Regions from separate parts of the Pseudomonas weihenstephanensis genome, predicted to be linked through region 3. Evidence: predicted binding sites of a transcription regulator. Region 3 holds the regulator's gene; each other region holds the start of a gene.

Region 1 (4,535 bases), on a different contig from region 3:
CACCATGGCTGCGGACATGAAGCACGAAATCTGCAAAGCCTACGACGTTGAGTCCGAAGGTGGTGTTGCTTTCCGTGGTGCTTTCCTCATCGATGACAAGGGCGTTGTTCGCTCGCAGATCGTTAACGACCTGCCACTGGGCCGTAATATGGACGAGTTGCTGCGTCTGGTTGATGCATTGCAGTTCCACGAAGAGCACGGCGAAGTGTGCCCTGCCAACTGGAAAAAAGGCGACAAAGGCATGACCGCTTCGACTGCGGGTGTTGCTGCTTACCTGACCGAGAACGCTGACAAGCTATAAGCCTCCGTTTCAGGCATAAAAAAACCGGACTCAGTGTCCGGTTTTTTTATGCTGACAAGAAAGTTCAGGCGACTGAATCAGTCGTTGAAGTCTTTCCAACCGCCCATTTGTTTCCAGCTGTTGACGATGCCACAGAACAGCTCAGCTGTTTTTTCGGTGTCGTAACGTGCCGAGTGTGCTTCGCGCCCGTCGAAGTCGATATCAGCGGCCTGACACGCCTTGGCCAAAACGGTTTGACCATAGGCCAAGCCAGCCAGTGTTGCAGTGTCAAAGCTTGAGAAGGGATGAAACGGATTACGTTTCATGTCCAGGCGCGCGGCAGCAGCGTTCAGGAAGCCCAAATCGAAACTGCTGTTATGGCCTACCAGAATGGCGCGCTTGCAGCCGTTGGCTTTCAAGGCTTTGCGTACGCCACGGAAGATGTCATTCAGCGCGGTTTCTTCGCTAACGGCCATTCGCAGTGGGTGATCAAGCTTGATGCCGGTGAACTCCAGCGCAGCGGCTTCGATGTTGGCACCTTCGAACGGCTCAACACGGTGGAAATAGGTGTGCTCGGGGAACACGAAGCCTTTTTCGTCCATGCCGATGGTTACAGCGGCAATTTCCAGCAATGCATCGGTCGCGCAATTGAAGCCACCGGTTTCAACATCAATCACAACCGGCAGGTAACCGCGAAAGCGTTCGGCCATTGGGTGGCGAGGGCCGCTATGACCGCCTTCGTGCTCGTCATCAAAATGTTCGTCACTCACAGCTGTTCCTCCAGCAGGCGCCAGCGCAGTTTTTCACCGGCGCGCAGCGGGATTACGGTCAGCTCGCCGAAGGGCAGGCTGCTTGGGGCGGTCCACTCCTGGCGAACCAGGGTGATGTGTTCGGCGCTCGGCGGCAAACCGTAGAAGCGCGGGCCGTTCAAGCTGGCAAATGCCTCCAGTTTGGGCAGCGCATTGCGCTGTTCAAAGGCTTCGGCATACAGCTCAATGGCCGCGTATGCGGTATAGCAGCCAGCACAGCCGCACGCCGCTTCTTTTGCGTGTTGGGCATGCGGGGCCGAATCGGTACCCAGGAAAAACTTTTCGCTGCCACTGGTTGCCGCATCCAACAGCGCTTCCTGATGGGTGTTGCGCTTGAGAATAGGCAAGCAATAGAAGTGCGGGCGAATGCCCCCCACCAACATATGGTTGCGGTTGTAGAGCAGGTGGTGAGCGGTGATGGTTGCGCCGACGTTGGCCGAGGCCTCGTTGACGAACTGCACGGCATCAGCAGTGGTTATGTGCTCAAACACAACTTTCAGCGTAGGAAAGCGATCCACAACGCGGCGCATGTGCTCGTCGATGAAGATTTTTTCGCGATCGAATACATCCACATCGCTGCGTGTCACTTCGCCGTGGATCAGCAATGGCATGCCGACTTCGGCCATGGCTTCAAGCACCGGGAAAATGGCATCGATGCTGGTGACGCCAGAGTCGGAGTTGGTTGTGGCGCCAGCAGGATAAAGCTTGGCAGCGTGAACGAAACCGCAAGCCTTGGCCGAACGAATATCTTCAGGCTGTGTGCGATCGGTGAGGTAAAGGACCATCAACGGTTCGAAGCGGCTACCGTCAGGGCGCGCAGCTAAAATACGCTGGCGATAGGCATCTGCTTCGGTTGCATTACGCACCGGAGGTACCAGGTTGGGCATGATGATGGCGCGGCCAAAAGTGCGCGCAACATCCGCGACAGTGTGAGGCAACATGGCGCCATCGCGAAGATGTATGTGCCAGTCGTCGGGACGCAGCAGGGTCAGGCGGTCGGACATTGGGGATTCCAGGCGGGTCAAACTGAGGCGAATGCTACCGGAAAACACTCTCTCAGGCACTCGCTATCAAGTTTTGTGGCGCTTAACCGATATCTCTTGAGAATGCCGTAAATCTGTTTGCTGTTTTTTTGCCGTACAAGCCTGTGGAGCCTCCCGTGCGCCAGCGTTATCTAGCCCTACTCAGTATGTTTGCCAGCCTGCCTGCCATGGCCCTGACTTTCCAGACGCGTCTGGAGAATATCGAGTGGAAGGTAGAAGGTGACAAGTTCGAGTGTCGTCTGATTCAGCCCATCACTGATTTCGGCTCCGGCGCCTTTGTACGTCGTGCGGGTGAGCAAGCGGTTTTCCGTTTGAATGCCTACAACTCGATGATGGGTGAAGGGTCTGCGACGCTGCTGGCTGCGGCTGCACCCTGGCAGCCAGGGCGCGGTGATATTAATTTGGGGGCGGTGCGCATAAGCCGCGGCCACGTGCTGTTTAACAGCTCTCAGGCCCAGGCAGGCAGTCTGGTCAGAGGGTTGCTGGAAGGTCGCAGTCCGTTGGTCAGGCATTACTCCTCGTCAGGTGGGCTCTCGGAGGTTCGCTTGTTACCGGTCAAGTTCCGTCAGGCTTATGGTGATTACGAGGCATGCACTGCCAAGCTGCTGCCGAAAAACTTTGAACAGGTACGCCAATCTCAGATTGGCTTCCCGGGGGGAGGTATTGAGCTGGACGCTCAGGCGCGGATCAATCTGCAAGTCATGGTGCAATACATGAAGGCAGATCCCTCGGTGAATCATGTCACGCTGGATGGCCATTCCGACAATAGCGGGAACCGTTTGACCAATCGTGATTTGTCCAGGCGCAGGGCGCTGGCCGTGATGGAGTATTTCAAGGAGAACGGCCTGCAAGAGTCGCAGATCACCTTGCGTTTCCACGGCGAGCAGTATCCTTTGGTGCGCAATTCCAGTGCGGCAAATCGTGCGAAAAATCGTCGAGTCAGTGTGCGACTCGATCGTACCCCTCCACCTGAAAAAACGGCTCCGGCGGCAAGCGTTATCAATCCTGCAAACGTCTCTTGAATGCGCCAGGTTCGTCGCGCAAATGAAAGTAACTGTCGCTTTGTCGTCTTAAGCTGTCGCGCCTCTGTAAATTCATACACTTGAGCGGTAGACTGTTCGGCTTTTCGAACAACCCGTGGAGTGATGGCATGGCGGACGTAAACAAGGTCGTTCTGGCTTATTCGGGCGGCCTGGACACTTCGGTGATCCTGAAGTGGCTGCAGGATACTTATAACTGTGAAGTCGTAACCTTTACCGCTGACCTGGGGCAGGGTGAAGAGGTCGAGCCTGCACGTGCCAAGGCGCAAGCCATGGGCGTCAAGGAAATCTACATTGATGACCTGCGCGAAGAGTTCGTTCGAGACTTCGTGTTCCCTATGTTCCGCGCCAATACTGTTTACGAAGGCGAATACCTGCTGGGCACATCTATTGCTCGCCCGCTGATTGCCAAGCGCTTGATTGAAATCGCCAACGAAACGGGCGCTGATGCCATTTCTCACGGCGCTACAGGCAAAGGTAACGACCAGGTTCGTTTTGAGCTTGGCGCCTACGCCTTGAAGCCTGGGGTCAAAGTGATCGCTCCTTGGCGTGAGTGGGATTTGCTCTCGCGTGAAAAGCTGATGGATTACGCTGAAAAGCACTCCATCCCTATCGAGCGTCACGGTAAGAAAAAATCCCCGTACTCGATGGATGCCAACCTGCTACACATCTCTTACGAGGGCGGTGTACTGGAAGATACGTGGACCGAGCACGAAGAGGATATGTGGCGTTGGACCAAGTCGCCCGAAGACGCGCCTAACACGCCAACATATCTGGAGCTGACTTACCGCAATGGCGACATCGTTGCACTGGATGGCGTTGAAATGACGCCGGCCACAGTGCTGGCGACACTGAACCGTATCGGTGGTGAGAATGGTATTGGACGTCTCGATATCGTTGAAAACCGCTATGTAGGTATGAAGTCCCGTGGTTGCTATGAAACGCCAGGCGGCACCATCATGCTGCGTGCGCACCGTGCTATCGAGTCGATTACGCTTGATCGTGAAGTGGCGCATTTGAAAGATGAGCTGATGCCTAAATACGCCAGTTTGATCTACACCGGTTACTGGTGGAGCCCTGAGCGGGTGATGTTGCAACAAATGATTGATGCGTCCCAAGCGCACGTTAATGGTGTTGTGCGTCTTAAATTGTATAAAGGCAATGTGATTGTTACGGGGCGCAAGTCTGACGAATCATTGTTTGATGCCAACATTGCAACGTTTGAAGAAGATGGCGGTGCTTACAATCAGGCAGATGCAGCAGGCTTTATCAAGCTGAATGCACTGCGCATGCGGATTGCGGCGAACAAAGGCCGTAAATTGTTCTGATACGCACGGTGTTAAAGAAGCCCTGGCCTTGGCCA
Region 2 (4,535 bases), on a different contig from region 3:
CGGACTCGACCTACATTCAGCACCCGCCGTTCTTCGATGACATCAGCGGACCCTTGCCGGTGATCAAGGACGTTGAAGGTGCTCGGGTGCTGGCATTGCTCGGCGATTCGGTGACCACTGACCACATCTCCCCGGCCGGCAATATCAAGGCCGACAGCCCCGCCGGGCATTACCTGCGCGAAAAAGGCGTCGAACCCCGAGACTTCAACTCTTACGGTTCGCGCCGTGGCAACCATGAAGTGATGATGCGCGGCACCTTTGCCAACATCCGCATTCGTAACGAAATGCTTGGCGGTGAAGAAGGCGGCAACACGATTTATATCCCGACCGGCGAAAAGCTGTCGATCTATGATGCGGCCATGCGCTATCAGGCCTCGGGCACGCCGCTGGTGGTGATTGCCGGTCAGGAATATGGCACCGGCTCCAGCCGCGACTGGGCCGCCAAAGGCACCAACCTGCTGGGCGTCAAAGCCGTGATTGCCGAAAGTTTTGAACGTATTCACCGCTCCAATCTGGTGGGCATGGGCGTGTTGCCCTTGCAGTTCAAGCTTGATCAAAATCGCAAAAGCCTGAACCTGACCGGCAAGGAAACCCTGGACATTCTGGGCCTGAGCGGCGCCGAGTTGCAGCCGCGCATGAACCTGACGCTGGTGATTACCCGTGAAAACGGCAACAAAGAGCAGGTTGAGGTGTTGTGCCGCATCGACACCCTCAATGAGGTGGAGTACTTCAAGGCCGGAGGCATTTTGCACTATGTGCTGCGTCAATTAATTGCTTCCTGAAAACCGGAAGGCACTTACGACGTTTTTTGATAAATCCGTCTCAGCGTGATCGTTATAATTGCGCGCCCCGAACATGTGTCGGGGCGTCTTTTTTTCGACCACTCAAAGGATTTTCATGATTGCTCTGCCATGGCCTTATCTGGCACTTCTGACGCTGGGATACGGGTTTGCCTTGAGCTACGGCCAATGGGGTCTGCAAGCTGCGGGCGCAGGCTCATTACTGATCATTAGCGGGCTTGCAGCACTGCAAACCCGGCACCGTTACCTGCGTTATGCAGGGCACGGGCTGTTCGTATTGGTAGCGCTGGCCCTGGCCATGCACTGGCTGCCGGGGTTCCATAATGGCCGCGCCATCGCCCCTCAACGGCTGACCCCTGATGCCGTACCGTTCTCGATGTACCTCAACCTCGACAAACCCCTAATCGGCTTTTGGCTGCTGCTGGTGTGCCCGTGGATTGCCACGCGCCTCAACTGGCGTGCCTCCCTCGGCGCAACCCTGATGGGGCTTGCACTGGCAGTCACCGGCGCACTGGGCGCTGCGCTGTTACTGGGCATGATCAACTGGGCGCCAAAATGGCCGCCTCAAGGCTGGCTGTGGTTATTGAATAACCTGCTGCTGGTCACGCTGGTCGAAGAGGTGTTGTTTCGTGGCTATATACAAGGCGGCCTGAGTCGCTGGCTCAAACAGGTGCCTTATGGGCAAGCACTGGCGCTCTTGATCGCCAGCGCACTATTTGGCCTGGCACATATTGCCGCAGGCTGGCAGTGGATGCTGTTGGCGGGAATCGCGGGTGTCGGCTATGGTTTGGCCTACCGTTTTGGGGGGCTCGGTGCGGCGATCGCCACCCATTTGGGGCTCAACGTGCTGCACTTTGTTTTTTTCACCTACCCGATGCTGATGCCATAGGCGTCAACCGGCCCTCGTAGTGGCGCTATGACAGCGCCCCGCGACTGAAATATTAATTAAACAATTCCCCCCATGGGCCGACACCCTGTCAAAGCCTTGCGGATTGAAACGACATGCGTAATAACCAGCCCATCACTCAACGCGAACGCACATTCCCCGCTCAACAACGGTTGATTTCAACGACCGATGCCAAAGGCGTCATTACCTATTGCAACGACGCCTTTGTCGAGATCAGCGGGTTTTCGCGTGAAGAGCTGATGCGCGCTCCGCACAACCTTGTGCGCCATCCCGACGTGCCGCCTGCGGTCTTCGACCACATGTGGACCACCCTGAAAAAGGGTTTGCCGTGGATGGGCATCGTCAAAAACCGCTGCAAGACGGGCGACCACTACTGGGTTAACGCCTACGTAACGCCGGTGTTCGACGGCGAACGCGTGGTGGGCTACGAGTCGGTACGCGTCAAACCGACCGCCGAACAAGTGCGTCGGGCCGAAGCCCTGTACTCGCGAATCAATCGTGGCAAAGCGGCCATCCCGCAGCGCGACAAGTGGCTGCCGGTCTTGCAAGACTGGCTGCCGTTTATTCTGGTTAGCCAGTTGAGCTTCATGATCGGCGCCCTGCTCACCTCCAGTTGGGGTTTTGCCCTGGCCGCCGTGTTGTCGATTCCGCTGGGCCTGCTGGGCCTGACCTGGCAGCAGCGCGGTATCAAGCGCTTGCTGCGTTTGGCCGAGCAAACCACGTCTGACCCGCTGATCGCGCAGATGTACACCGACAGCCGTGGCCCGCAAGCGCGTCTGGAAATGTCCATTCTGAGCCAGGAAGCGCGCCTCAAAACCTGCCTGACACGCCTGCAAGACACCGCCGAGCACTTGAGCGACCAGGCTCGTCAATCTGACGCGCTGGCGCACCAAAGCTCCACCGGGCTTGAACGTCAACGTATGGAAACCGAGCAAGTGGCCACGGCCGTCAACCAAATGGCGGCGACCACGCAAGAAGTCGCCAGCCACGTACAACGCACCGCTGACGCCACCCAGGAAGCCAATCGCCTGACCCGCCGCGGCCGTGACATTGCCGGTGAAACCCGCGAAGCCATCGAGCGCTTGTCGGTGGTGGTCGGTGAGACCGGTGCCACGGTGACGCAACTGGCCAAAGACAGTGACGAAATCGGCGGCGTCGTCGATGTGATCAAAGGCATTGCCGACCAGACCAACCTGCTGGCGCTGAACGCCGCCATCGAAGCCGCCCGGGCGGGTGAGATGGGCCGTGGCTTTGCGGTGGTCGCCGATGAAGTCCGCCAACTGGCGCAACGCACCAGCACCTCGACCGGGCAAATTCACAGCCTGATCGCCAAGCTGCAACAGACCGCCGCCAGCGCCGTGCAAACCATGGACGCCGGGCACCGTCAGGCTGAAGAAGGCGTGGCGCGGGTACTGGAAGCTGACGAGGCGTTAGTGGGCATTAGCGAAGCCGTGGCCAACATCACCGACATGACCACGCAAATCGCGGCCGCGACCGAAGAACAAAGTTCGGTCGCCGAAGAGATCAGCCGCAACATCAGCACCATTGCTGACCTGGCTGACCAAACCTCCGATCAGGCCCAACGCTCGGCACAACTGAGTGAAGAACTGACCCAGACCGTCAATGTGCAGTATTCGTTGGTGGAGCGGTTTAACCGCTGATCCTGAGACCGCTCGTCAGGCACTGCGCAGGCGTCGGTTTTACGATTGCTGCGCAACCGAACGCAGCCTCGCATGACTCGTCAACGACTACACGTTTTGCGTTCACAGCGCTCGAGCGCCTGCGCATGATTTATCGCTCTTGTAGCCGCTGCCGCAGGCTGCGCTCGGCGGCGTAGCCGTCGCAAGCCCTTCACCCCCGAGTGTCAGACACTGCGCAGTGGTCGGTTTTACGATTGCTGCGCAACCGGACGCAGCCTCGCACTATTCGTCAGCGACTACAGGTTTTGCGTTCACATCGTTCGAGCGCCTACGCATGATTTATTGCTGTTGTATCAAATATGGCTGCGCAACCAGCTCGCAATATGATCCGCAGCCGCATCCAGGTGCTGCTCATGGGTGAAGCCCGAGGCCTTGAGCGGCTTGAGGTCGTGATCGCCCGCCACCAACCACATCACGTCAATGCGCGGTGACAGTGTGTAAGCCTCCACGGCTTCACGGTTGCCCAACGCATCCCGTTCACCCTGCACGATCAACGTCGGGGTGTTTATATCGGCCAGATGCGCCACACGAGGCTTCTCGGGTTTACCCACGGCATAGAACGGATAGCCCAAACACACCAAGCCATCTGCGTGTAGCGCATCCGCCAGCAAACTGGCCATGCGCCCACCCATGGATTTGCCGCCAATGGCCAATGGCCCAGCGACATGCCGTCGCACCTCTTCATACACCTCGCTCCAGCACTCAAGCAGTTTGACCTGCTGATTGGGAGGCCTTTTGCCACCATCAAGCCTGCGCTGAGCCATGTACGGGAACTCGAAGCGCAGGACGCTGACCCCGCGAGCAGCAAGGCGTTCAGCCATTTCGCTCATCCACACGCTGTCCATCGGCGCGCCTGCGCCATGCGCCAGGATCAAGGTCGCAGCAGGGGTGATGGGTGCGCAGTTCCACAGCCAACCTCGCTGCTGCACGCGCTGCGCCCATTGATCCTTGTCAATACCGACATCACCCGCTACGCCCATGCTTGCCTCGCTTTTAGTCTGCTTATAACTCCAGGCGCGCGTTTGTACGCGCCTGATCCGTGGATGGGGAACCATGAACACTTCTACAAGTACCGCCTACAACTACAAGGTGGTCCGCCAATTTGCCATTATGACGGTGGTTTGGGGC
Region 3 (4,535 bases):
GCAACGATTCGAACTCGGCATCGCTGATGTCTTCGCTGGCGGCGGGTGCATCGGCCGCGGCCTTGCCCGCATTGAGCGAGTCCAGCAACAGCTCGAATTCGTTATCCGTGATATCACCACCGTCGGCGGTCACAGCGGCTTGCACCACCGGCTCAGGTTCAGGCGCGGCGACCACGGCAGCGGCAGGTTCAGCCAGACGGGCCAATGCCGCCAGCAACTCAGGCGTGGCGGCGGTGACCGGTGCACGTTCGCGCACTTCGCTGAACATGCCGTTGACCGCGTCGAGCGCTTCCAGGATCACGTCCATCAGCTCCGAGTCGACGTGACGTTCACCCTTACGCAGGATGTCGAACACATTCTCGGCGATGTGACAGCACTCCACCAGCTCGTTGAGCTGGAGGAAGCCGGCGCCCCCTTTTACAGTGTGAAAACCGCGAAAAATTGCATTGAGCAGGTCCGCATCATCCGGTCGGCTTTCCAGCTCAACCAATTGTTCGGATAACTGCTCTAGAATTTCGCCGGCTTCAACCAGGAAATCCTGAAGGATTTCTTCATCGGCGCCGAAGCTCATGTACGTGCTCCTTAAAATCCAAGACTTGAAAGCAAATCGTCTACATCGTCCTGACCGGACACGACGTCATCACGCTTATCGGCATGAATCTGCGGACCTTCACCCTGGGCCAGGTTTTTTTGCGGATTATTTTCTGCCCGCAGTGCTTCGCGGTCATGTTCGATCCCCGCAAAACGGTCAACCTGACTGGCCATCAGCACCAGTTTGAGCAGATTGCTTTCAACTTCTGTCACCAGCTGCGTGACCCGCTTGATCACCTGACCGGTGAGGTCCTGGTAATCCTGGGCCAGCAAAATGTCATTGAGGTTGGCGGCGACCCTATGGCTTTCTTCTTCGCTGCGCGTCAGAAAACCGTCAACCCGACGGGCCAGCTCACGAAACTCCTCAGCACCGATTTCGCGACGCATAAAGCGCCCCCAATCTGCGCTCAGGGCTTTGGCTTCTGCCCCCAGGCCATTGACCAGTGGCGTACTGTTTTCCACCAGGTCCATGGTGCGGTTGGCCGCAGCTTCCGTTAAGCGCACAACATACGACAAACGTTCGGTCGCATCCGTGATCTGCGACACTTCTTCGGCTTGTGGCATGTGCGGGTCGATATGGAAATTGACAATCGCACTGTGCAACTCACGCGTCAGCTTGCCGACTTCTCGATACAAGCCACGATCGCGGGTCTGGTTCAATTCGTGAATCAGTTGCACCGCATCGCCAAACTGACCTTTTTCAAGGCTGTCGACCAACTCGCGGGCATGTTTTTTCAGGGTCAATTCAAAATCGCCCTGTGTAGATTCTTTATGCTCCATAGCGCCCCCGTGACGACCCCATTAGTGGCCGATACGCTCAAAGATCTTTTCGATCTTCTCTTTGAGAGCCAACGCCGTGAACGGCTTAACGACGTAGCCGTTAACCCCCGCCTGGGCGGCTTCGATGATTTGCTCGCGCTTGGCTTCTGCGGTCACCATCAACACAGGCAGGCTTCTAAGCTTTTCGTCCGCGCGCACGTGGCGCAACAGGTCGATGCCAGTCATGCCCGGCATGTTCCAGTCAGTGACCAGAAAGTCGATGCTGCCGGTGTTCAGGATCGGAATCGCCGTGATGCCGTCATCGGCTTCCACGGTGTTAGTGAACCCTAAGTCACGCAGCAGGTTTTTAATGATCCGCCGCATCGTTGAAAAATCATCAACGATGAGGATTTTCATATTCTTGTCCAATTCGACCTCCAAGCAGTCTTAAAACGCGCTCAGCACCTGAACGCGCCATTCAATCAATTCGGTTTGTGTTACACGCCATGAACCTGTAGGAGCGAGCGTGCGCGCGATAAAAACGATGCGGTGTATCCCTCAACACCCATCGCCCGCATCACGCGCACGCTCGCTCCTACAGTAATTAAGCTGCTACAGAAATCAGCGCGCTCGCCACTCGGCCAGTCGCCCGCGTAACCGCGCGGCGCACTGGCTGTGCAACTGACTGACGCGCGACTCACTGACGCCCAGCACCTCACCGATTTCCTTGAGGTTGAGCTCTTCGTCGTAGTACAGCGCCAACACCAATCGCTCACGTTCGGGCAAGTTCGCAATCGCCTCGGCCAACGCGGCCTGAAAGCGCTCGTCTTCCAGGTCTCGCGATGGCTCAAGGTGCGCACTGGCGCCGTCCTCGTGCAGCCCTTCATGCTCGCCATCCTGTAACAGGTCGTCAAAGCTGAAGAGCCGGCTGCCCAAGGTGTCATTCAAAATGGCGTAATAATCATCCAGGCTTAAATTGAGTTCGGCCGCAACTTCGTGATCTTTAGCGTCACAACCGGTTTTTGCTTCAATTGCCCGAATGGCGTCGCTGACCATACGTGTGTTGCGGTGCACCGAGCGGGGAGCCCAGTCGCCTTTTCGCACTTCATCCAGCATCGCGCCACGGATACGAATACCCGCGTAGGTTTCGAAACTCGCCCCTTTGCTCGCATCGTATTTGGTCGAGACTTCAAGCAGGCCGATCATCCCGGCCTGGATCAAGTCTTCTACCTGCACGCTGGCGGGCAATCGCGCCAGCAGGTGATACGCGATGCGTTTAACCAAAGGCGCGTAACGTTCGATCAGCTCATATTGGCTGTCACGCGACGACTTGCTGTACATGCGATAGCCGCTGGCTGTCATTGGGCCGTTCCCGCACTGGTTTGCTGCACCAGGCGCTCAACAAAGAACTCCAGGTGCCCACGTGGATTAGCTGGCAAAGGCCAGGTGTCAACTTTTTGTGCAATGGCCTTGAACGCCAGTGCGCATTTTGAACGCGGGAAGGCTTCGTAAACGGCACGCTGTTTTTGCACCGCTTTGCGCACGCATTCGTCGTACGGCACAGCGCCTACGTATTGCAGGGCGACGTCCAAAAAGCGGTCCGTGACTTTGGTCAATTTGGCGAACAGGTTGCGCCCCTCTTGCGGGCTTTGGGCCATGTTGGCCAGCACCCGGAAACGGTTCATGCCGTAATCACGGTTCAGCAGTTTGATCAGCGCGTAGGCGTCGGTGATCGAGGTGGGTTCGTCGCACACCACCAGCAGCACTTCCTGGGCGGCGCGCACAAAACTCACCACCGATTCGCCGATACCCGCGGCCGTGTCGATCACCAGCACATCAAGGTTGTCGCCAATTTCGCTGAACGCCTGAATCAGGCCCGCGTGTTGCGCCGCGCTCAGGTGAACCATGCTTTGAGTGCCCGAGGCCGCTGGCACGATTCGAATCCCGCCAGGGCCTTGCAGCAATACTTCGCGCAGCTCACACCGCCCCTCGACCACATCGGCCAGGGTGTATTTGGGCGTCAGGCCCAACAGAACGTCGACGTTCGCCAACCCCAGGTCAGCGTCCAGCAACATCACGCGCCTGCCCAACTCGGCAAGCGCCAGCGACAAGTTGACTGAAACGTTAGTTTTACCGACGCCACCCTTGCCGCCGGTCACTGCGATCACCTGTACGGGATGCATGCTGCCCATGATCTTTCTTTACCTTGTCTTACTTAGACGCGGCTACATACGCTGGCTGCGGGTTCCTCAACGGGAACAGGACTGTGCAGACCATCAATGTAGGTACATTGCAACGTAATCGTCACTACCTCAGCCAACCCGTTTGGAGGGGCTGTGGTAGATATCAGCGAACATATCGGCCATGGCCTCTTCGCTGGGTTCTTCCTGCATTTGTACACTGACCGCACGGCTCACCAATTGGTGACGACGCGGCAGATGGAGGTCATCGGGAATACGCGGACCGTCCGTGAGATAGGCCACTGGCAGCTCGTGACTGATGGCCAGACTCAATACTTCGCCAAGGCTTGCGGTTTCATCCAGTTTGGTCAGGATGCAACCGGCAAGCCCGCAACGTTTATAGCTGTGGTAAGCCGCCGTCAGCACTTGTTTCTGACTGGTGGTGGCCAAGACCAGGTAATTTTTGGCTTTGATGCCGCGCCCAGCCAGGCTTTCAAGTTGCAGGCGCAGGGCCGGATCGCTGGCTTGCAGGCCCGCCGTGTCAACCAGTACTACGCGTTTGCGCAACAGTGGCTCAAGGGTTTGGCCCAATGACTGACCCGGCGCTACATGCGTGACCGGCACATTGAGGATGCGGCCCAGGGTTTTGAGTTGCTCCTGAGCACCAATGCGAAAGCTGTCCATGCTCACCAGCGCAATGTTCTGCGCGCCGTACTTGAGCACGTAACGCGCGGCCAACTTGGCCAGCGTGGTGGTTTTACCCATGCCCGCCGGGCCGACCATCGCAATCACGCCGCCCTCTTCGAGCGGCTCGATTTCCGGGGTTGCGATCATGCGGGCCAGGTACGCCAACAACATGCGCCACGCCTGGCGCGGCTCTTCGATCTCGGCGACTTGCTCCAGCAAATCGCGCGACAGCGGACCCGACAAGCCAATGCGCTGCAAACGACGCCACAGGTTGGCTTGCGCCGGTTTGCTGCCTTGCAGCTGGTTCCATGCCAACGA

What was found. The regulator FliA, encoded in region 3, starts transcription of late flagellar genes. The targets are predictions, from matches to a motif close to CTAAAGTTTNNNNNNNNNNNGCCGNTAA.
Region 1: GYN01_RS05005 (flagellar protein MotY) is a predicted target of FliA. The motif match lies at 2,159-2,186, and genes of this name have one in related genera.
Region 2: GYN01_RS01720 (methyl-accepting chemotaxis protein) is a predicted target of FliA. The motif match lies at 1,746-1,773, and genes of this name have one in related genera.

What each region holds. Positions count from the first base shown of each region.
Region 1 covers NZ_JAAEBV010000001.1:1,109,059-1,113,593, reverse strand. The annotation lists gene GYN01_RS05020 (peroxiredoxin) at 1-301, shown strand, start outside; gene rnt (ribonuclease T) at 379-1,050, opposite strand; gene pyrC (dihydroorotase) at 1,047-2,093, opposite strand; gene GYN01_RS05005 (flagellar protein MotY) at 2,249-3,154, shown strand; gene GYN01_RS05000 (argininosuccinate synthase) at 3,283-4,500, shown strand.
Region 2 covers NZ_JAAEBV010000001.1:391,209-395,743, forward strand. The annotation lists gene acnA (aconitate hydratase AcnA) at 1-782, shown strand, start outside; gene GYN01_RS01715 (CPBP family intramembrane glutamic endopeptidase) at 898-1,689, shown strand; gene GYN01_RS01720 (methyl-accepting chemotaxis protein) at 1,803-3,368, shown strand; gene GYN01_RS01725 (alpha/beta family hydrolase) at 3,701-4,387, opposite strand; gene ccoN (cytochrome-c oxidase, cbb3-type subunit I) at 4,461-4,535, shown strand, end outside.
Region 3 covers NZ_JAAEBV010000009.1:56,894-61,428, forward strand. The annotation lists gene GYN01_RS21190 (chemotaxis protein CheA) at 1-571, opposite strand, end outside; gene GYN01_RS21195 (protein phosphatase CheZ) at 583-1,371, opposite strand; gene GYN01_RS21200 (chemotaxis response regulator CheY) at 1,393-1,767, opposite strand; gene fliA (RNA polymerase sigma factor FliA) at 1,972-2,712, opposite strand; gene fleN (flagellar synthesis regulator FleN) at 2,709-3,542, opposite strand; gene flhF (flagellar biosynthesis GTPase FlhF) at 3,663-4,535, opposite strand, start outside.